Regions from separate parts of the Bacillus sp. BC08 genome, predicted to be linked through region 3. Evidence: riboswitches for the same ligand, from Rfam matches in the RefSeq annotation. Region 3 holds a riboswitch; each other region holds the start of a gene.
The links. A riboswitch is a leader RNA that binds a small molecule or an ion and turns the genes downstream of it on or off. The one in region 3 is predicted to bind thiamine pyrophosphate.

Region 1 (7,966 bases), on a different contig from region 3:
ATTTTTTATGACATTTCCTATATATTTGTTATTATTGAATGTAAAACCGATTTGGTCATTTTGTATTCATACTTTGACTGACTTCGTTATATAATGTAGTAAGTCAAAGTTAATGGGAAAAAATAGTTCGTTTTTGGTTAATCCACGATGTAGAAAGTGATATAATTGCAAAATGTATGTATCATTTTCTAAAGAAGGAAAAATATATAATTAGGTGATAACTTCTATGAAACAAATTTGGCGTATTTATAAGACAGATTTACGGAATGTAGCTAAACATTGGGCTGCGATTGTTATTGTTTTAGGATTAATGATTTTACCATCGTTATATGCATGGTTTAACATTAAAGCTTCTTGGGATCCATATGGAAATACAAAAGAGGTTCCCATTGCAGTTTCTAACCAAGATGCAGGCTCTAATTTAAGAGGGAAAGATATCAATATCGGGGACGAGATTGTAGATTCTCTTAAGAAAAACAAAAATCTTGGGTGGAAATTTGTAGATCAAAAACAAGCAATTTACGGAGTTGAGCGCGGAGATTACTATGCAAGTATTACAATCCCGAAAGATTTCTCTGAAAAGATTGCAACTGTTCTGGATGAAAATCCGCAGAAGCCAGAACTTGATTACTATGTAAATGAAAAGGTAAATGCGATTGCACCGAAAATTACAGCAAAAGGTGCATCAGGTATTACGGAAGAAATTAGTAAAAACTTCGTTAAAACAGCGAACGGTGAGATTTTTAAAATCTTCAATGACCTTGGAATCGATTTAGAAACAAACTTACCAAGTATCGAAAAAGTAAAAGATCTTGTCTTTAAGTTAGAAGCGCAGTTCCCAGAAATGAATACATTAATGGATAAGGCGTTAGATGATGCGACTCGAGCAGAGGATCTGGTAAAAGTAGCTCAGAAAGAGTTGCCAGTTGTAGAAAGTGTTATCAATGATGGGCAAGAAGCGTTAGGGAACTTAGATAAGTTCTTTGCCAACAATGATGAAACATTAAAGAATGCACCTGGAACAATGAGAAATAATTTAACTGTAGCAAAAGATGTAATGGATAAGGCCAATACTTTTACGAACTTTTTAATGAATCCAGGGATAGACCTTTCTGGTATGAAGGGATTACCGGAGTTTCCAGCACGCCCAGATCTTTCAAAGATGAACGATGAAGGTTATAAAAATATTGCAAGAAACATTAATCAAACAGTGAATAATGTTTTAAACTCAGCACGTGCAGGAACAGCATACGGGAAAAGTGTTGTGAATGGATTGCAAAATGGCCAGTTTGATCCAGAAAAGGCAAAACAAGACCTTAATGCGGTTTCTGAAAATCTTCAAGGTCGTACAGATAGTATTGCATACCTTATTAATGTATTTACTGAACTTCAAAAATCGGCAACGACTGATTTTGGTCAAAGCTTTTTCCAAGGGCGAGTGGATCGCTTAACTAAGCTGAAAAGCGGTATGGAAAATGCAAACAACGGTATTAAAGATATTGTAAATGTTATCGGTACAGGACAAGAAGTAAAGAAAGATGTAACAGATGTAGCGAATCAAAAATTAGATGCAGCAAATGGATTAATTGATCAAGCGGAAAAAGATTATAATGAAACGTTTGTAGCAGATTATAAAAAAGCAGTTAGCACAGTCGATCAAGCTAAAGCTGATGCAAATGAAGCATACGATAGTGTGAAAAATGAATATGAAAAGGCAAAAAATAATTTAGAAGGTGTTATAGCAGACGTAAATAATAGAGGTGTTAATGGATTAGATAGTACAAAAGTAGCTTTAAATGATTTAAATGGTCAACTACAAGCTACTAATAATCTAATTGGTGATGCGATTCCGGTTCTAGAAAGCACAAATAAGGTATTAGCAGATGTAAATAGCGGAAAAAACCTTAATGGTGGAATTGCAAAATTGAACAAAATACAAAATTCTGTTCAAAAAGGTATAGATGCAACAAATAAGGCAACTACACTAATCAATAATGGACAGAAGCCTACAAAAGAGGTCGTAGAAAGTATTAATGAAGCGACTAAAAATGCTTCAGCTCAATTAGGCGATTTCTTAGCAACATATGATTCAGAAATTGTTCCAAACTTTAACACAGCAATTGAACGTACGAAACGTATGTCTAAAAATACATCTCAAATTTTAAAAGAAGCAGACAAAAAGCTTCCAGATGTTAAAAAGTTACTAGAAGATTCATCAAAAGGCTTAGTAGATGGTAAAAAGAAATTAACAGACATTAAGGCCGACATGCCGGAAACTGAGAAAAAGATTAAAGAACTAGCAAATAAAATTCGTGATTTTGAATCTGAAGAGGATATAAAAGACATCATACGCTTATTGAAAAATGATGTTGAAAAGCAAAGTGATTACTTTGCGAATCCAGTCAATTTAAAAGAGAATAAATTATTTGCGATGCCGAACTATGGTTCAGCAATGTCACCATTCTATACAGTGCTTGCATTATGGGTAGGCGCATTATTAATGGTTTCATTATTAACAGTAGAAGTACACGAAGAGGGCGCGAATTATAAGAGCCATGAAATTTACTTCGGACGTTTATTAACATTCTTAACGATAGGTCTTTCACAAGCGTTTATCGTATCGATGGGAGATATATTCTTGCTCGGTACGTACGTAGTCGATAAGTTCTGGTTTGTGTTATTTAGTTTATTTATTGGTGGAGTCTTCGTTTGTATCGTATACTCGCTCGTTTCTATTTTCGGAAACGTTGGGAAATCGATGGCGATCATTTTACTTGTACTGCAAGTAGCAGGATCGGGCGGAACATTCCCAATTCAAATGACACCAGCGTTCTTCCAAGCAATTTATCCGTTCTTACCGTTCACATACGCAATTAGTGCAATTCGTGAAACAGTAGGCGGAATGCTATGGGATATCGTAACGCGAGATTTACTTGTGTTAAGTGCTTTCGTAGTAGTTATGATTGTAGCTGCGTTATTACTGAAAACACCAATTAACAAATCGAGTGAAAAGTTTGTTGAGAACGCAAAAGGAAGTAAAATTATTCATTAATAATAAAAGGTTCCTACCGAGAGTGGTAGGAACCTTTTTGTTTAATCAAATTTTAATTTCTTTAAAGCTTCTGCGAACGGATTATTTAATGGTTCTTCTTCTTTTTTCTGTTGTTTCATATATTTTTGAACGTCGCGCTTATCAGCCTTGCTTCCAGATTCCTTTTTACGTCTTTCTTGGAATGTGGATAATTTCTCGCGATAGCCACATTTACATGCAAAGATTTGTCCTGCACCTTCACCACGTAATTCTAACTTCTTCTTACATTGCGGACAACGAGCGTTTGTTGTACGAGATACGTTTTTACGATGACCACATTCACGGTCTTGGCAAACGAGCATTTTTCCTTTTTTGCCGTTTACCTCTAGCATTGGTTTACCGCAATCTGGACAAGACTTCGTTGAAATGTTGTCATGTTTATATTTTTTATCACTCGATTTAATTTCAGATACAATTTCTTTCGTATAGTTCTTCATTTCTGAAATGAATACTTCTTTTTTCAGTTTACCCTTTGCAATTGCCTCGAGCTTTTGTTCCCACTCACCAGTTAGTGTAGGTGATTTTAATTCTTCTGGCACTAAATCAAGTAACTGACGGCCTTTTGAAGTAATGTGAATATCTTTACCACGTTTTTCAATTAAGAATGAATTGAATAGCTTGTCGATAATATCAGCACGCGTTGCTACAGTACCTAATCCACCAGTTGATCTTAGTGTATCAGCAAGTTGTTTATTTTGCGTATCCATATATTTTGTAGGGTTTTCCATTGCTGAAAGTAAAGTAGCTTCGTTAAATCGTGCAGGTGCTTTTGTTTGACCTGATGTTTGCATAATTAACTTTACAGTTAATGTATCGCCTTTTTCAATGTGAGGTAGAAGTTGCTCTTTTACGTCATCCGTTACATCATCATCTTCAAAGCGATTTTCATATACTTCTTTCCAACCGGCATGCAGAATAGTTTTTCCGCGTGCAATGAACGTTTCATTACCAACTTTTGTGCGTAACGTTAGTTGCTCGTATTCGAATGCTGGGAATAAAACTGCTAAGAAGCGTTTTACAACTAAATCATAAATTTTACGTTCTTTATCTGTGAAGGCCGAGAAGTTAACGTATCCTTCTGTCGGAATAATTGCGTGATGATCACTTACTTTACTATCATCAACAAATGACTTATTAGACTTGATAGGCTTTTGTAATACTTTATGTGCTAAAGGACGGTACTCTCCAACTCCGCACGCCTTTAGACGTTCTGGAAGTGTTCCAACGATATCAGATGAAATATAGCGTGAATCTGTACGAGGGTACGTTAGCACTTTATGTTGCTCATACAATTTCTGCATAATGTTTAATGTTTCTTTTGCAGAGTAACCGAACTTTTTATTTGCATCACGTTGTAATTCAGTTAAATCGTAAAGACCAGGAGAGAATGACTTCTTCTGTTTTTTATCAATTTCCACAACAGTAGCATTATGCTTATCTAAACCTTTTACAATGCCATCAATTTTTTCTTTATTAAAACTGCGGCTATTACCGTTAGCATCTTGCCAAGTCAGCTTTAACTGATTCGTCGTTTGTGCTTCGATGCCGTAGTAAGTTTGAGCTTTGAAGTTCTTTATTTCATCTTCACGATTAGCAATCATAGCGACAGTAGGTGTTTGTACACGGCCGCAATTCAGCTGGGCATTAAAGCGAGTCGTTAAAGCGCGAGTCGCGTTAAGACCGATATACCAGTCAGCTTCTGAACGTGCAACTGCTGAAGCGTATAAATTGTCATATGCTTTACCTGGTTTTAAATTAGCGAATCCATCTTTAATCGCTTTATCAGTAACAGATGAAATCCATAGACGTTTGATTGGTTTGTTAACTCGAACCTTATCAATAATCCAACGAGCGACTAATTCTCCCTCACGTCCAGCATCTGTCGCTACAATAATGTCATTTACATCTTTTCTAAGAAGCTGACTCTTCACAGCATTAAATTGCTTCCCTGTTTGTTTAATAACCGTTAATTTCAAACGCTCAGGTAGCATCGGTAAATCTTCTAAATTCCATTGTTTATATTTCACATCATAGCTTTCTGGATCAGCTAATGTAACGAGATGACCTAAAGCCCAAGTAACAATATATTTACTACCTTCAAGATAGCCGTTCCCTTTTTTATCACATTTCAGTACACGTGCGATATCACGTGCAACAGAAGGTTTTTCAGCAATTACAATACTTTTTGCCATATTTAAAAACATCCTTTCAAATTTCCATACGTTAAATATAGCATACATCTTTGTTCTATTCAGTCTTGCTGACGGTTTGAGTTATTTGTGATGAAATATACGTGTGAGAGTTTTACTTATATAAAGGAGAAGAATGGTTGAATCAGGAGAGTTATGATCTCTATCATTCTATAAAAGGAAAGAACTTGTTATTTTACTAGAATAAGAGTAGACTTTGAAGTAGATGAATACTAAACACATGGGAGTTTGTGGATGCAAACTGAGAGTATGACTAATCCGTCATTGACCATTTGAACCTGTTGGATAATGCCAGCGTAGGGAGAGTGTAAAAGCACATGTTCAGGCACTTTGCGTACGCGCAAAGTGTCTTTTTGTGTATCTCCCATCACTATAGTTAGGGGATGAGAAGAATGAATATGAAAGAAATTAGTAAAGTAGTGGATTTGGTGAGAGAATCTAATCCGCTCGTTCATAATATTACAAATGTTGTTGTAACAAACTTTACAGCTAACGGTTTGTTAGCGTTAGGGGCATCGCCTGTAATGGCGTATGCAAAAGAAGAAGTGGCAGAAATGGCTAGCATTGCTGGAGCGTTAGTATTAAATATGGGGACACTTCGTCCTGAAGAAGTAGAAGCGATGTTACTTGCGAGTAAATCAGCAAATGTGAACAATGTACCAGTATTGTTTGATCCAGTTGGTGCAGGAGCAACATCGTATCGAACAGAAGTTGCGAGACATATTCCGGCCGAAATTGATTTAGCGATTATCCGTGGAAATGCAGCTGAAATAGCGAACGTTATTAATGAGAGATGGGAAATCAAAGGGGTAGACGTCGGTGCTGGAAATGGAAATGTCGTAAGTATTGCAAGGCAGGCAGCTGATGAATTAAATACAGTTGCGGTGATTACTGGAAAAGAAGATGTTGTTACAGATGGAGAGCGAACGATTCTTGTTCGAAATGGTCACCCTATTTTAACGAAAGTTACGGGAACTGGTTGTTTACTAACTTCTGTAATAGGAGCATTTGTAGCAGTAGAAAAGGATTATGTAAAGGCAGCAGTAGCTGCATTAACGTTTTATGGTGTAGCTGCGGAACTGGCAGCTGCTAAGACAGTGGAGCAGGGACCTGGTAGTTTCCAAATTGAATTTTTAAATCAGTTAGCGAATACAACTTCAGATGATATTGAGAAGTATGGGAAGATTGAGCTTATATAGTAAGGAGGGAAATTAGATGTCGCGTATTACAAAGGCTGAAATGTCTAGATTGTTATCAGTATACTTTATTATGGGAAGTAACAATTGTACGAAGGAGCCACTACAAGTGTTGAGAGGTGCACTTGAAGGCGGTATAACAATTTTTCAATTCCGTGAAAAAGGGGAAGGGGCTTTAACGGGAGAGAAACGTATTTGTTTCGCAAAAGAATTACAAGCGATTTGTAAGGAGTACGGTGTCCCATTCATTGTAAATGATGATGTGGAACTAGCTATCGAGTTAGATGCAGATGGCGTGCATGTTGGACAAGATGATGAAGGAATTACTTCTGTTCGTGAAAAAATGGGGGATAAAATTGTTGGTGTATCTACACATACAATTGAAGAAGCACGCTGGGCAATTGAAAACGGAGCTGATTATTTAGGTGTTGGCCCTGTTTTTCCAACGAGTACGAAAAAAGATACGAAAGCAGTTCAAGGAACGAAAGGTTTAGCTCATTTTAGAGAACAAGGAATTACAACACCAATCGTTGGGATTGGTGGCATTACAATTGAAAATACAGCTTCAGTTATAGAAGCAGGGGCGGACGGTGTTTCAGTTATTTCTGCGATTAGTTTAGCGGAATCTGCGTATGAAAGTACGAAGAAGTTAGTGGAGGAAGTAAACAGGAGTTTGTAGGAAAAAGAAACTTCACACAAATAGTAAAGAACATAATGGAAGAATGGTCGGTTAAAAATATTTAAACAAACGTTTGATTAAAAAAGCACAAACCTTTTACAATTGTAGGTTTGTGCTTTTTCTTTAAAACATAATTGAAATTAAGAGCATTCCAATTCCGATAGAAGTGAACGTTGCGATTAGACCTGGAATCATAAAGCTATGGTTTAAAACATATTTACCAATGCCAGTTGTACCAGTGCGATCAAAGTTAATGGCAGCAACAATTGTTCCATAGTTTGGAATGAAGAAGTATCCATTTACTGCAGGGAACATCGCGATTAGTAGTGCTGGTGGAATACCGAGTGATAATCCAAGAGGCATTAAAGCACGTACTGTTGCGGCTTGACTGTATAGTAAAATAGATAGAATGAATAATGCGATGGCAAATAGCCATGGTGCACTTGTTACTAGGTGTTGAATTGATCCTTGAATCATATTTAAGTTTCCGTTAAAGAAAGTATCTCCCATCCAAGCGATACCGAAAATAGCAACAACTGCTGTTGCCCCCGCTTTAAAGACGTTACCAGACACGATGCTTTCTACATTTGGTTTGCAGAAAATAATAATAAGAGCTGCGATGGTTAACATAACCATTTCAATTGTGTTTGGCATGGAAAGACGAACTAACTTCCCGTCGACCATCCATCCTGGACGAAGTGCTTCAAATGAACCGAGAAGCACGACAAGGAAAGTCCCTACTAAGAAAAGGATAACGGATAGTTTAGCGCCTTTTAAACCAACAAATTCT
Region 2 (7,966 bases), on a different contig from region 3:
AAACATCCTGGATCTAATAAAATTACGAATGTAATGACAACAAACATTGTTTCAGTTTCTCCAGATGATTCTATTGAAAAGGCTACAGAGTTAATGGCACAGTATCAAATTAGACGATTACCAGTAGTTGAGAGTGGTCAACTCGTTGGAATGCTGGCACTAGGAGATTTAGCTATAAGAGAATCGGCAGATGATCAAGCGGGATTTGCTTTAAGTGAAATATCGGAGCAGCATACAGAATGAAGTGCGACTTTAATTAGTGGAATAAGTTACGTATAAAAATCAGATACATTGTTCTAGTATATAGGGTTAAACTAATATGTTAGCATGATGTATCTGAGCCATTATATAATAAGTATATAGGTAGTAATTTCGACAGTTTATTTAAATTTGTCATTCTTAATTTTAAATAAGAGAAAAAATGATATACTGATAGATATAAGTATTATGTAAGATTTCGAATATAGCAATATTTATTGTTAATGATGTAATAACGGATTAATATTTCCTATGTAGATAAAAGGGAAGGGGAATTATATGAGGGCTATACAGCGCGATCCAAATTGGAATTTGGTTACAGATACATATATAGAACCAAATAATTTCGCTGAATTATTTTCTTTACTTGTACCTTGTCATCCAAAAGGTGAAGGAAAAGAACGAACTATATTAGTGTGGAAAGAAAAAGAATTTTATAAAGAAGAAAATTTAGCTGCATTTATTGTATATGGAATGAATAAAGCAAAAAATTTACCACAGTTCCATAAAGATGAAATTCCAACTTTAGTACGCATTCTTCGCTTATGTCAAGAAATCGGTTGGTATGAAGAAGCGAATACTTTTATGGTGAATCAAGGACTTGCTGAGTTTGTTCACACTTCATTGGAATATGAAACGTGGGATCTTTTGACACAGGCGGTTGCTTTAAACTATTTAATTATTAAATATCGTATTGGTGAATTAACTGATGAGGATGTAGAAATTTGGGATAGAGTTAAATTTAATGAGAAATGTGTAACAGACTGTAAACATCTATTATCCCATAAAGAAGTATTAGAATTTACATTCTTTTATATGTGTAAGAGAGCTAAATCTCTATCAAAAGAGCAATTAAATAGTGATATGATGAGTCTAGCAATGTATTGTAATACTTTTGTGTATGACTTATATACACATGACTTATTACGAAAATATCGTAAGTGTACAGACTTCCTATCGTACTATGGACCTAGTCAAGCGGTGTTAGCTTGTCAAAGAGCTGTACTTTCTCAAATTTCAGATCGATTAGATCCATTGAAAACTACTCATGTAGATGATTATTTATATGTAATGAAAGAAATGATGGAGCATATGACGATAGGAATAATGGATCGATATAATCATTTTATCGGGAAGTTATTATCATATGTGCCATTTTTCGAAATGATTCAAGTTCCACAACATGCATATTATTGTGAAGAATTACTGTATATTTGTAAGGGCATTGAATATAAAGAAGAAATATTACGCAATTATATATTTATACAATTACATGATTGTTTACCATCATTCTTTAAACTATTTCTTAAAAATAAACGTTATGCAACGATTCATGACATTCTGTTCTATTGGTGTGATGATGAACAAAGAATGAGCTTAGAGAAAAAATATAATCTTAGCTTTATTTATGAAAAATATGCTTGCGGATAAAGAGCATTTTCTATATAAATTAAAAAGGATCTCAAGTTTATGTGAGATCCTTTTTTTATTAGTAAAACAAGGAGAACGCAATTAAGACGAGCAATAACATTCCATAAAGGAGAAATTGTGACGTATTGCTTCCTTGTATACCAAAAAAAGTATTTGTTTTTTTATATAAATTTAATATATATTTTAGCGGATTATCTTTGAAAGATCGGTACACAGTGTCTCCTCTTACTAAGCTTCTTGTTCGTGTTTCTTGTTTTTAGGAACATGAATGTACCTAGCTATGAATAATAAAACAGCCATAAAGAATACAGGAAATACGGTAGATAAATAAAAACCATTACTAATAATATTTGTTATTAGGGCACCTAATAGAAAGATGGCATTATAAATATGGGCAATTTTTTGTTTTAGTTGCACTTGAAAGGCTTCCATCATAATTTCTAAAGCAACAAAAGCAATGATAATAGATAAAAATACAGTGTTTGTATTGTAAATGATTAAACAACAGATTAAACCTAAAAAGGCTAAGTATTCAATTAAGAGAGGTATATTGATATTGCGTGGCATACAATTTACCTAACTAAATATGGCAGTGGGTTTACTGCATTTGTTTTTTCAAAATTCCATTCTCCATTGTGTAATTCAAAATGAAGATGTTGCCCGTATGAATGACCTGTGTTTCCCATATGACCTACTAATTGTCCAGCTTGTACTTGATCACCAACTTGTACAGTGCGATCTTTCATGTGAGCATAGACTGTTGTATATAATTTCCCGTTTATTTGATGGGAGATGAACACAACATTGCCATAGCTAGCTGAATAATATGATTTCACAACTTTACCTGCAGCTGCCGCCTGGATAGAGACATTACCTTGAGCTGCGATATCTATACCATAATGCATTTGTTCCCAGCGTATATCAAAGGTTGAGCTAATTCTTCCTTGAGTAGGGAATTTGAACACAGCTGGAATGGAAGTAGGTTGAGCTGTTTGAGCTTGTGATTGTGTTTGATTTTGCATCACATAATGTTTTGCCACGTATCCGTATCCTGTGCCAAAACGAATTTTATACCAAGTTCCCACAGTTTCCACTACTTGTATTTGTGTACCATTTTGTAATGAACCAAGTAGTGCACTATTTGTACTAGCGTTGCTACGTACATTAAGTTTAGGTGTTGCAACTGTGTATTTCGTATTATTTTGAACTGTGATGCCTTTTACTAAAGGCTGTGAACCATTAGACACGAACGCTTTTTGTACGTAACCTGTTTTGCCATTATGTAAAATTTTATACCACTCGCCTTGTTCTTCTTGAATGGTAACGAATTTCCCATTTGGTAATACATCTAAAATTGAAGATTCTAAATTAGGTTCAGAACGAACGTTTAATGCATTGGCATTAACAATGTATTGATTATTAGATTGAAGTTTGTTTTTTAGTAGAATAGCATCTTTTTGTACATAACCGACTTTATTATTAACAGATACTTTATACCAACCATTTGTTGTTTCAAGTATGTTTACTTTCGTATTAAAGCGAATTGTATCAATTGATGAGCTATTTGCGTTATCTTTTGTATGTAAGGCTACTTGATCGACTTTGACATATCCAATTTTCACATTAGATAATTGTTCAGCGTTGGCTGTTTGTACATTTGTTTCTCCCATAGAAGGAAGTAAAGAGGCAATTGCGATAGTAGTTGCTGTTAAAGCAGTAGCTTTCATATTCATATAATAGAGACCTCCTCTAGTTGTATAGTTGTAATTTTATTATAGTATAAAGATATAATATAGTGGGTGTATTCACATAAATGTAATATGAAATCAATATAAAAATAAATTTTTTGAGGATAATAATTCCTTTTTATCCAATTAATTGGGATTAAAATTTCTAAGATAGAATATAAGTATTATATAGTTTCGTTATTTTGTTGACAATTGAGAAAATTAAAACAGTTGATGATGTCTTATTACGATGTTATACTGACAGTGTTAATTTCATAGTTTGCTAGGAGAGCTGGTGTTGCCAGCTGAGAGTAGGCCGTAAGCCTTTGATCCTTTTCATTACCTGATCTAGATTATGCTAGCGTAGGGAAGCAATTCGGACACTAATAATGAGTCCCCGTTTCTTTGCGTATAGAAACGGGGCTTTTTTATTTGAAAATTTCATATTGAAACCACTAGGGGTGCTTGTTGTGCTGAGAGAGGAATAATCCTTAACCCTTATAACACCTGATCTAGGTAATACTAGCGAAGGGAAGTGGAGCAACGAATAAATTATAATTTTATTTGCTGTAACCACTTCTTATTTAGAAGTGGTTTTTTATTTATATACACATACCGGAAGGGGATAGGGAAATGAAATTTTGCGATAGATTATTAGAAACTGTACAACCAGTTTGGGAGATGAGTCATAATCATCCGTTTGTAGTAGGTATGGGGGATGGTACGTTAGAAAAAGATAAGTTTCAGTATTACATTATTCAAGATTATTTATATTTGTTAGATTATGCAAAGCTATATGCGATTGGTGTTGTAAAGGCAACGAATCCACAAGTAATGGGGAAATTCGCTGAACAAATTGATGGAATATTAAATGGAGAAATGACGATTCATAAACAGTATGCAAAAAGGCTTGGAATTTCTATAGAGGAGATAGAGTCAGCAAAACCATCTGCTAAAAATTTAGCTTATACAAATTACATGATGTCTGTATCTCAAAACGGCACACTTGCGGAATTAATAGCAGCACTTCTTCCATGTATGTGGAGCTATTGGGAAATTGGAAAGCGTTTAAATGATATTCCTGGAGCAAGAGATCATGAGTTCTTTGGAGAGTGGATTCAAGGATATAGTTCTGAAGAATACGGTAACCTTTGTATTTGGTTAATAGATTTATTAAATGAAATGGCAGTTGGAAAGTCTGAAAAAGAGCTAGATCGATTAGAGGAGATTTTCCTATATTCCAGTCGATTTGAATATTTATTCTGGGATATGTCCTATCGTAAGGAGATGTGGGGATTTGAGGAGCAAGAACATACTACAGTTTCATAATGTTTCTTTTCATTATGATGAGAAACCAATCATCAATGAATTAAATGCTTCTATACAAGATAAAGAGTTTGTAAGTATTATCGGACCGAGTGGATGTGGGAAAAGTACTTTATTTCGCCTTATTACAGGTTTAGAAGAAGCGAGTACTGGACAGATAGAGTTGACAGAAACAAAGAGCCATCCTGTAGGGTATATGCCCCAAAAAGATATGCTCCTGCCATGGAGAACGATTATTGAGAATGCGGCCTTGCCGCTAGAATGCCAAGGTGTACAGAAGAAAGAAGCACAAATAAAGGCAAAGGAACTGTTACATAAATTTGGCTTACAAGGATATGAGACAAAATATCCGAAAGATTTATCTGGTGGTATGAGGCAACGCGTATCTTTCATTCGAACTTTATTAACAGGCGGGGAGATATTGTTGTTAGATGAACCGTTTAGCGCGTTGGATGCTTTAACGAAGGCATCTTTGCAAGAATGGCTGTTTGAACAATGGAAAGAGTGGGAAAAAACAATTTTATTTATCACTCACGATGTGGAAGAAGCGTTGTTTCTTTCTAATCGAATTTTAGTAGTAGAGCAGCAACCGATAACTACTTTAACTGAGAGGGTTGTACCACTTGATCATAATCGAACAAGAAAAGATTTATATGAGCCTGAAGTGTTAGCACTTAAAGATGAGCTTCTTAGTATGTTACAAAGGCAGGTACTCGTATGATGAAGCGGTTGAAGGAGCTATTACCTGCTCTTACACTTTCTAGCATTTTACTTGCCTTTTGGGAAGTAGGCGCAAGAATCGTAGATGAAATGTACATTTTACCGTCACCGTCTGCCATTGTAATGAAGATATGGAAACTAAAAGATATATTATTCACAGTTCATTTGCCGGCAACATTATACGTTGTTTTAATAGGGGTGGCTATTTCTATCGTACTTGGGGTAGGGCTAGCGATGTTAATGAATGCGAGTAATTGGATGGAGAGAGCATTTTATCCACTATTAGTTGCTTCACAAACGATTCCTATTACAGCGCTTGCTCCGCTTTTCGTTTTATGGTTTGGATATACGATCTGGAGTAAGGTTGTTGTTACGGTTTTAATTACGTTTTTCCCAATTGCGGTCAATACGTATGATGGACTACGCAGTACGAAAAAAGAATGGGAAGAGCTTTTAGTTACGTACGGGGCAACGAAAAAAGATGTTTTTCTTAAATTAAAATTGCCGTCTGCTCTGCCTTATTTTTTCTCAGCTTTAAAAATTGCAGTTCCGCTTAGTGTGATTGGGGCAGCAATTGGTGAATGGCTCGGTGCACAAGCTGGGCTAGGGTATTTCAGTAAAAGAATGATGACGCAGTTAGACGGAGCGGGTGTATTTGCACCCATTGTATTGTTATCATTACTAGCTATTTTCTTCGTCATACTTATTTCGGTATTAGAAAAGAAATTCATTAGTTGGAGGAAGCATTCATGAAATTTTTAAAACGCATCTTTGTGTTTACATTATTAGTTGCAATGATTGCTGGATGTTCTAGTAATTCAGCATCAGATAAGAGTAAAAAAGACAAAGAAATAACGGTCATGCTTGATTGGTACCCAAATGCGGTACATAGCTTTATTTATGCGGCAATAGAAAAAGGCTACTTTAAAGAAGAGGGAGTAAAGGTGAATATTAAATTCCCTTCCAATCCGACTGACCCATTAACTTTAGCAGCTGCAGGAAAAGTAACAGTGGGCTTATATTATCAGCCAGATGTTGTCATGGCAAAAGCTAATGAACAAATTCCAGTGAAATCAATTGGAGCGGTCGTACGTTCACCATTAAATCATGTTGTATCGCTGAAATCAGCAGGCATTCAATCGCCGAAAGATTTAGAGGGGAAAACAGTTGGATATTCTGGAACACCTTTAAGTGAGATGTATTTAAAAACGATGGTAAAAGAAGCTGGTGGCAATCCAGATACAGTGAAAGTAGTCGATGTTGGCTTTGATTTAGTACCGGCACTAATTACGAAAAAAGTGGATGCGGTAACAGGGGCATACATTAACCATGAAGTACCTGTTATGCGTCATGAAGGCCATGAACCAGCATACTTTAATCCAGCTGATTACGGTGTACCAAATTATCATGAACTTGTATTTGTAACAGGTGATAAAACGTTGAAAAAAGATAAAGAAGCGTTACAAGCCTTCTTACGTGGTACGAAAAAAGGCTATGATTTTATGAAGAAAAATCCAGATGAAGCATTAAATATTTTATTAAATCATCAAGAAAAAGAAAACTTCCCACTTGTACCAGAAGTTGAAAAAGAAAGTATGAAAATTTTATTAGAGAAGATGGAAACGAAAGATGAGCCATTCTTATCGGATTCAAAAGAATCATGGGAGAAACAAAATAAATGGCTGAAGGATAAAGGAATGACGAAAGAAATCATTCCGGCCGATGAATTATTCGAAAACATTTTAAAGTAGGCGAATGAATATGAAAAATGAGCTTCATGTAATCTCAAATGGCCACATGACATTCGAAGAGTTGGTGAATGTAGCGATGCAAATTGAGAGTGAGATTGATTATTTGCATATTCGTGAGCGTGAGAAAAGTACGAAGGAATTGTATGAAGGTGTGGAAAGTCTTTTGAAGAAAGGCTTTCCGGCATCAAAAATAGTGATAAATGATCGAATTGATATTGCTATTTTATTAAACATTCCACGTGTGCAGCTAGGATATCGAAGTGCAAATGTAAGGTCAGTGAAAGAAAAGTTCTCTTATTTGCATGTTGGTTATTCTGTGCATTCTTTAGAAGAGGCGATCGATGCATTTAAGAATGGAGCGGATTCACTCGTCTATGGTCATGTATTTCCGACGGATTGTAAAAAAGGTGTGCCAGCGAGAGGGCTTGAAGAAGTTTCAGACATTGCAAAGTGTTTATCCATACCAATTACAGCAATTGGAGGAATCACCACGGAAAACACTAGGGATGTTCTGACTAACGGCGTCAGTGGTATTGCTGTTATGTCTGGGATTATAAGCAGTAGTAACCCGTATAGCAAAGCGAAATCTTATAAGGAATCAATAAGAAAGTGGGCGGAAAAACATGTGTAAGAAGTATGATGTAGCGATAATTGGCGGTGGTGTAATTGGTAGTTCAGTTGCACATTTTCTAGCAGAAAGAGGACATAAAGTAGCGATTGTAGAGAAGCAAAGAATTGCATCTGAAGCCTCGA
Region 3 (7,966 bases):
AAATCTTAAAGATGGAAATCCAGGAAAACAATATATAAAACAAGCGATTGAGAAACATATGGATATAGTAGCAATTTCAAAAGGTGCACTCGTTACAAACTGGAGAGAAATAAATGAAGCAGCAAAAATCGCAAATGTACGAATTCGATATAGTGGTGCAACTGCGGCCGCATTACCGACACTTGACATTGGTCAATTTAGTTTAGCTGGTTGCTATATTGAAAAAATAGAAGGGATATTAAACGGGACTACAAATTATATTCTTTCGAAAATGAATGAGGAAGATATTACGTTTGAAGAAGCACTGAAAGAAGCGCAAAGTAAAGGAATTGCTGAAACGAACCCAATATTAGATGTAAGTGGTTCTGATAGTGCTTGTAAATTGTTACTTTTGACAAACAGTTTAATGGGAACAGAAAATACGCTTGCAGATATACATATAAAAGGAATCGAACATGTTACAAAACAACAAATTCGACATGCTAAGGAACAAAATAAATATATTAAATTAATAGCTTCAGCATATAAGGATCAAGAGGGTAAAATAGCTCTTAAAGTAGAACCGTACGAAATAGATAAGGATCATCCGTTAGCAAATGTAAATGGGACAGAAAAAGGGATTACGTTCTTTACAGATACGATGGGGCAAGTTACTACAATTGGTGGCGCTTCCAATCCACGCGGAGCCGCAGCAGCAGCTTTAAAAGATATTATTAACTTATATCGTAAAGATTTGTACCGTATTAATGAGGAGTAAAATCCACCATTGATTATTAGCCTTTATTTTATAAGACCGTACCGCCCTTTATAAAAAATACATATGTAGTGGACCTTTTGAGAATGAAATAAATATGCAAAAATAATTGTAGGGGGTAAGGAATTGTTTAAAGATTTTAAAGTTGTCAAAGATCGTCCTGTTTATATTCAATTGAAAGATTATTTGAAAAAGATGATTATGAAAGGGCATTTGCTCGGTGATCAAAAAATTCCTTCAACGAGGGAACTTAGTGAATTACTAAGTGTGAGCAGAAATACGGTGCTCGCTGCTTATGCAGATTTAGAGCAAGAAGGACTCATTTATGCAGTTAAAGGAAAAGGGAATTTTATTGCGAAGGTTGATATTTCAAACACTTCGTCTGTTGAAATAGATTGGAAAAATAAACTTAATACAGTTACCTTATTAGCGGATGAATTAGATTTAATGAAACATGGTGTTCGCTGGGAAAAGGGAATGATTGTTTTTAATAGCATTGCTCCAGACGAAAAGCTATTTGATGTGGAAAATTTCAAAAGAGCTTTTCTTACTCGTATGTCCATTGAAGGTGATGTCGTATTAAATTACGGATATGCAAAAGGTTATAGACCGTTAATGAATTATCTACTTCATTATATGGAAATGAAAGGCGTAGATATTTCGAACAAAGACATTTTAATTACAAATGGATTTACAGAAGGATTAGACATTGTACTATCCTCGTTATCAAAAAAATCAGGGCGGGTTATTTGTGAGAATCCGACCCATCATGCTGCACTCAAGCTTTTCCGCTTACATGGACTTGAAGTTCATGGAATGAATATGAATGAAGATGGCATCGATACGAACGAAGTGGAACAAAGTTTACGTGAAAAGGATTTTGATTTCGCGTATTTAATTCCTTCTTATCATAATCCAACCGGTATTGTCACGAGTTCAGAGAAAAGAACGGAACTGATGAGATTATTTTCAAAATATAAGGTTCCTATTATAGAAGATGGGTTTAATGAAGAGTTACGTTATTCAGGTTCACATTTAGCACCATTATTAACTTTTGCTGGTGCGGGTAATAATGTGATTTATATTAGTAGCTTTTCGAAAGTACTTTTCCCTGGTTTACGTGTAGGATGGATCATTGCCGATAAAGAACTGATTCATTATTTAGAAAGTGTAAAAAGAGCAAGAACAATTCACACATCTACTTTAGATCAAGCTGTTCTTTTTCAATATTTACATGAAGGATATTTTGAAAAATATTTAAAAAAGGCAAGGTCTGTTTATAAGAAAAAATATGAGTTAGCTGTTGGGGCGTGTAACGAGTACATTCCGTTTCAAAGAATGACCGGTGATGGTGGACTGCATTTATTTATAGAGTTAGAAGAAAAAATTCATGCCCGCACACTTTTGCAAAAGTGTTATGAGCAAGGGGTTACATTTTCTCCTGGAGATGTTTTTTACTCTGATGGAGGAGGAGCGAACACGTTTCGATTAGGATTTTCACGTTTAAAAGAAGAAGAAATAGTTCGGGGAATCAAAATAATTGGTGATACAATAAAAAATGAAATTTGGAGTTGAGGAAATGAGAATTGGCGTTATTATGGGGGGAGTATCCTCTGAAAAACAAGTATCAATTATGACTGGAAATGAAATAATTGCAAATTTAGATAAAAATAAATATGAAATCGTACCAATTACGTTAAATGAAAAAATGGATTTAATCGAAAAAGCGAAAGATATTGATTTTGCATTGCTCGCATTACACGGAAAATACGGAGAAGATGGGACAGTTCAAGGAACACTTGAAAGTTTAGGTATTCCTTATAGCGGCAGCAATATGTTATCTAGCGGTATATGTATGGATAAAAATATTTCGAAAAAGATTTTACGTTATGAAGGAATAGAAACGCCAGATTGGATTGAACTTACAAAAATGGAGGATCTAAATCTTGAGGAACTAAATAAGTTAGGATTTCCGTTAGTGGTAAAACCAAACTCTGGTGGCTCAAGTGTCGGGGTAAAGATTGTCTATAATAAAGACGAATTAATTTCAATGCTGGAAACTGTATTCGAATGGGATTCTGAAGTAGTAATTGAGAAATATATAAAAGGTGACGAGATTACATGTTCTATTTTTGATGGAAAACAGTTACCTATCATTTCGATTCAACATGCTGCTGAGTTCTTTGATTACAATGCGAAATATGATGATACTAGTACAATTGAAGAGGTTATCGAACTTCCAGCTGAACTTAAGGAACGTGTAAACAAGGCTTCACTGGCTTGCTATAAAGCATTAAAGTGCAGCGTTTATGCAAGGGTGGATATGATGGTGAAGGATGGTATTCCATATGTAATGGAGATTAATACATTACCAGGGATGACGAAAGCGAGTTTACTACCAAAAAGTGCAGCTGCAGCGGGAATTGAATATAGTAAACTATTAGATATGATTATTGAAACTTCATTAAGAGTAAGAAAAGAAGAAGGCTTTTAAGTAGAGGTATCATGAATAATTTTTGACAGTTACATGAAGTATGTTATGATGAATACAATACGAAAATTAAATATTTTATCCACTAGGGGGGCCTATTATAGGCTGAGATCAAATTGGAATTTGAGACTCTTAGTACCTGATCTGGTTAATGCCAGCGTAGGGAAGTGGGAAAGACATTGCTATTTTATGAATAAAAACTGTCAATTTCACTTTCTTTACGCCTGTAAAGAAAGTTTTTTTGTTTTACAGATTTAATAATGGTGGGTAAATACTTAAATTTCATACATAATTGGAGGGATTCAAATGACTTTTTCACAATCATTACGTAAAGAAGTAGACTCAATTTGGGAAGCTAGTTTTCATCATCCTTTTGTAAAAAAGCTTGGTGAAGGAACGTTAGATTTAGCTAGTTTTCGCTATTATGTGCTTCAAGATTCGTATTATTTGAGTCACTTTGCTAGAGTACAAACTTTAGGAGCTGCAAAAGCATTGGAATTAGAAACGACAGCTCGTATGGCACACCATGCTCAAAATACATATGAAGCAGAATTATCCTTACATGAAAATTTTGCGAAGAAACTAGGGATTACACAAGAAGAAAAAGATAATTTTATCCCTGCTCCAACTGCATACGCATATACTTCACATATGTATCGTGCTGCGTATGAAGGGCATTTAGGTGATATCATTGCAGCAATTTTACCTTGTTATTGGTTGTATTATGAAATTGGTGAGCGTTTAAAAGAGTGTCAGCCAGAAGAACCAATTTATAACGAATGGATTTCTGCTTACGGATCTGATTGGTTCCGTACATTAGTTGAAGAGCAAATTACACGGTTAGATACTATCGCTGAAAAAGTAACAGAGGCAGACCGAAATCGAATGAAACAACATTTTATTATTAGCAGTCAATATGAATATTCATTTTGGGAAATGGCTTATACATTAGAAGAGTGGCCAGCGAGTACAGAAGAGAAAAACGTAATAGGATAAAGAGAAGAGGTATCGCAAAAGGCGCATCAATCTAAGTGCGTCTTTTTTTAATTTATCCCGCTTTAATGGGCAGCCCGATTGACGAGGGCTGATAATCAGTGGGGGATGAAGAAAACCCCCACTGATTAAAGTTTCACTTTATAAAAATGAGCCCGTGGAAAAATAACCGAAAAATAGGTACATGAACAAGGTGCATCATCTAGTGATAGGTCATATTTTGTAGGTGTACGTATTGAACTTAGTTTATAGCGCTATTTCTACTTAGATTTAACGAACAGAAATATAGGAAAGCATTGAAAAGGTTGAAGTTTATAAATGGAGGTCATAAAAATGAATAAGTTTCAACAAGAACTACAAGCGTTAAGCCTTAATGATTACCAGTCTGGAAATATTGTGTATTGGGACCAGCAAAACCAATATCCATATTACTATATTGAAGATGCTGTTCGTCGCTGTGGAGGTTGTGGTGGTCGTTGTGGCGGTTGTGCGGGTCGCTGTGGTGGATTTCGTTGTGGTGGGTTCCGTTGTATTGGTTGCTTCGGTTGTTTTGGTTGTGGAGGCTGTGGCGGTTGTGGAGGCTGTAGTAGCTGTGGTAGTTGTTCTAATTGTTTTGGTGGTTTTAATGGTACTACTGATACAACTGGTACTATTGTAACATATGAATATTGATAGGAGAAAAAGGAATCCATTAGTGAAGCATTATATAATTTTTATAAAAGAATTTAATTAAAACACATATAGCATTCAAGTGAAAGAAAGATATTTAGATTTTTAGTTGTAAATCAAGATAAAATCGAAAAAGCAATGACTAGATTTAAAACCTAATCATTGCTTTTTCATATTTTTATCATCAAATAAGAAATCTGTTGCTTCTAGTTAGTGGGTAGCGAAAGAAATTATTACAACTATGTAAGGTTAATGTAATGTTAATCAATAGTAAAAGAATATACTTGAGTGTATTTTAAATAAGATTTAAAAGTACTGTTTATTTTTTTAATATTGGGGTAAGTAAAATTTTATTAGGAAGTGTATTAAAATGATTGAACTTAAATCTATTATCCATTCGTACAAACTAAAGAGAAAAATAGCAAGGGATTTATACGGAAACAGAGATGAATTGACACTGTTATTAAATGAATTTAATAACATGAAACACACAGTAACATGTGAAAAAAAGAAAAATAATATATTATCTCGTTTACAATTAATTTATCAGAATATGAAATTAGATAAACGGTATCCTCTTCCAATTACTTTTAATAGTAAATTATTGAATCGATTAGAAAAAGAATCTCTTCATTCTATTGAGGAAGGTATAGCATGTCTACAATTAATGTTAGATATAAATTATGAGAAAATAAAACAATATGGATCGAGTACAAGTAGGTCATTTGTTCCATTATCGCAGTCTTCCATTTGTCTTGCTGATTGTGTTTGTATAACTGGATTTGCATTAGGATTACTAGGTGCAATTACATTTGGAGGATTTATGGTATCTGTATGTTCAATTACATAATGGTTGATGTTTGCAAGAAGGGCACTGAATTAAGGTGTTCTTTTTTATTTCTATTGTAAAATTATTGTAGAGGTTAATACATTACATCATTCCTGTCGCAACAAAGGAGTTCAGCCCCAACGGTGCGTGTCAAGGGGCTGAACTTTGAGTGCTCTTCTTTAATAGATAAATATAATTATCAATCTCTCGCATTATACTAGGTTAATTAAATATATAGCTTGATATTTACATGTAGTGATGTAAACAAATCTGAATGGATTATTGCGATTCTAGAGATTGTAAAGCCATACATGGATGAAAAAGATTTTGAGCAAGTAATATTTAAAACTGTAGTCCTTATGCAAGAGGAATTGGATAGTAAATAAAATTGTTATTTCATTGTAAGTAAAAAGAGCACACATATAAGTATGTTCTTCGATAAGAAAGGTAGATCCCTATGAGCGGAGAGACTACATACAATATCGTATGTTTGTTTCTTTAAATATGAAGAAAAATTCAGCAAAAGGTCAACGTAAAGTCAATGAAAATTCAACAAAAATACTATTTGGTAAGTACACGTAAAAAAGAGCAGCTAGCAAAAGCTAACTGCTCATGTAAGAAAATAGGAGAAAAATAATCATGTGTTTACATTATTTACGGAATTTTGAGTTTTATTCAGGGGGAGATATTCATAAATTTTTAATAAACGATAATATCTATGCAATACACGGAATATTTAAAGTTTATAAGTGTAAAAGGAGGTATAGGTGGTATGGAAAAAAAGAATACAAGAGTAGTTAGGGTATTTATAGCAAGTCCATTTTTTAATGATGAACAACTTAACAGGGTAAAGAGACTAGAAAATGCGCTTAGTAACAATCCTTTTGTTGCAGATATTTTTTCAGCTAGGTTTTATCAACATGAACATTTAACTTTTGGATCTATGGAGTGGAGAACTGTAGTTTTTCATAATGATTTAAAATATTTAAGAAGAGCGGATGTAGTAGTGGCAATTCATGATTTCGTGAATGGGTGTGTAGATAGTGGCACGGCTTTTGAAATTGGTTACGCATATGCATTTCAAAAGCCTATTATTTTAATAAAAGAAAAAGAAAGTATACCTAACCTTATGTTAGTTGAAAGCTTACATGCCTATCTGACAAATGTAGAAGATGTTGCCACGTATGATTTTATTAATATGCCACGTATTCCATATAAAGGGCCACTGGAGTGAATTGTAGCGGCACAACATTCCTTTTGGTAACTATGCATTTTGCCGCTTTGTTTCCATTGCTGATGCAAAGAAAGAAGCGCAAGACTTCTGGGGATGGGGTAACAAGAGTGCTACGGTTTGTGTTGCAGATGTAGAAGTGAAAACAATGAATGATATGAGAGTGGGGACACAAGCGTTTATCGATGAGTTATACCGTTTAGGTGCTAAGAAAGTTGGTTTATATGTCGGTCATCATATATATGCACCTTTCGGTATGGCGAACGTAAAAATTGATTTTGTATGGATTACGCGTTATGGCGGTAATAAGCCAGCATATCCTTGCGATATTTGGCAGTACACGGAAACAGGAAATGTACCTGGTATTGGTAAATGTGATTTAAATGAATTAATCGGAAGCAAGCCGTTGTCTTGGTTTACCGGAGCAGAACAGAAACAAGAGCAAGTACAAGCGGGGGTACCTAAACAATACATTATCCATTCAGGTGCTTTTTCACCGTATGAGGTTCAAAATGTTATGCAAGCTTTAACATGTGTTAAAGCTTGCATAACATGTGTTAAAATGACAGCGAACTTCAAATTACAATCTGATGGCTTAACGTATTGTGTTTCTGAGCCAACATCAGATACACAACTTAATGCAATGAAAGAATACCTTGACCGTAAAGGTTGGTGGTATGAAGTTAAGTAAAAATAAGAGCCGTCCTGTTTAAATTGGACGGCTTTTTTATACAAGTTTACTTTAGCTATATCTTACTACATTATAACGACTATGCCATAGTTATTGTATTTGGTTTCTATTATAAGTTGTTATTAAATAATTTAATTGAAGTGTACTGCATTTCTACCCATTCATTAGCTATATCTTGCTCGATTGCTTCTATATCAATTAGTGCTATACTATCATAGACATTTAGTATCGCTAAGTTATCCTCACTGTTATAATCTAGCTTAGCGATGACTTTAAAGCCTTCATCATTCTGAATTATTGCATTTGCC

Region 1: another riboswitch for thiamine pyrophosphate. It lies ahead of thiM (hydroxyethylthiazole kinase); the one in region 3 lies ahead of tenA (thiaminase II).
Region 2: another riboswitch for thiamine pyrophosphate. It lies ahead of tenA (thiaminase II); the one in region 3 lies ahead of tenA (thiaminase II).

The regions. Positions count from the first base shown of each region.
Region 1 is NZ_JBTGPA010000030.1:101,221-109,186, reverse strand. Features, by position in the region: gene ACXVYO_RS10180 (YhgE/Pip family protein) at 227-3,052, shown strand; gene topB (DNA topoisomerase III) at 3,094-5,283, opposite strand; TPP riboswitch at 5,512-5,621, shown strand; gene thiM (hydroxyethylthiazole kinase) at 5,694-6,500, shown strand; gene thiE (thiamine phosphate synthase) at 6,517-7,176, shown strand; gene ACXVYO_RS10160 (anaerobic C4-dicarboxylate transporter family protein) at 7,300-7,966, opposite strand, start outside.
Region 2 is NZ_JBTGPA010000034.1:331,846-339,811, reverse strand. Features, by position in the region: gene ACXVYO_RS17840 (CBS domain-containing protein) at 1-243, shown strand, start outside; gene ACXVYO_RS17835 (DUF3965 domain-containing protein) at 538-1,689, shown strand; gene ACXVYO_RS17830 (hypothetical protein) at 1,918-2,256, opposite strand; gene ACXVYO_RS17825 (SH3 domain-containing protein) at 2,262-3,422, opposite strand; TPP riboswitch at 3,692-3,803, shown strand; TPP riboswitch at 3,864-3,967, shown strand; gene tenA (thiaminase II) at 4,050-4,745, shown strand; gene ACXVYO_RS17815 (ABC transporter ATP-binding protein) at 4,714-5,463, shown strand; gene ACXVYO_RS17810 (ABC transporter permease) at 5,463-6,215, shown strand; gene ACXVYO_RS17805 (ABC transporter substrate-binding protein) at 6,212-7,213, shown strand; gene tenI (thiazole tautomerase TenI) at 7,224-7,844, shown strand; gene thiO (glycine oxidase ThiO) at 7,837-7,966, shown strand, end outside.
Region 3 is NZ_JBTGPA010000031.1:526,027-533,992, reverse strand. Features, by position in the region: gene ACXVYO_RS13425 (homoserine dehydrogenase) at 1-757, shown strand, start outside; gene pdxR (MocR-like pyridoxine biosynthesis transcription factor PdxR) at 881-2,329, shown strand; gene ddlB (D-alanine--D-alanine ligase) at 2,334-3,248, shown strand; TPP riboswitch at 3,323-3,428, shown strand; gene tenA (thiaminase II) at 3,552-4,241, shown strand; gene ACXVYO_RS13405 (heterocycloanthracin/sonorensin family bacteriocin) at 4,572-4,910, shown strand; gene ACXVYO_RS13400 (homoserine dehydrogenase) at 5,278-5,757, shown strand; gene ACXVYO_RS13395 (nucleoside 2-deoxyribosyltransferase) at 6,509-6,970, shown strand; partial or broken gene ACXVYO_RS13390 (N-acetylmuramoyl-L-alanine amidase C-terminal domain-containing protein) at 6,984-7,658, shown strand; gene ACXVYO_RS13385 (hypothetical protein) at 7,768-7,966, opposite strand, start outside.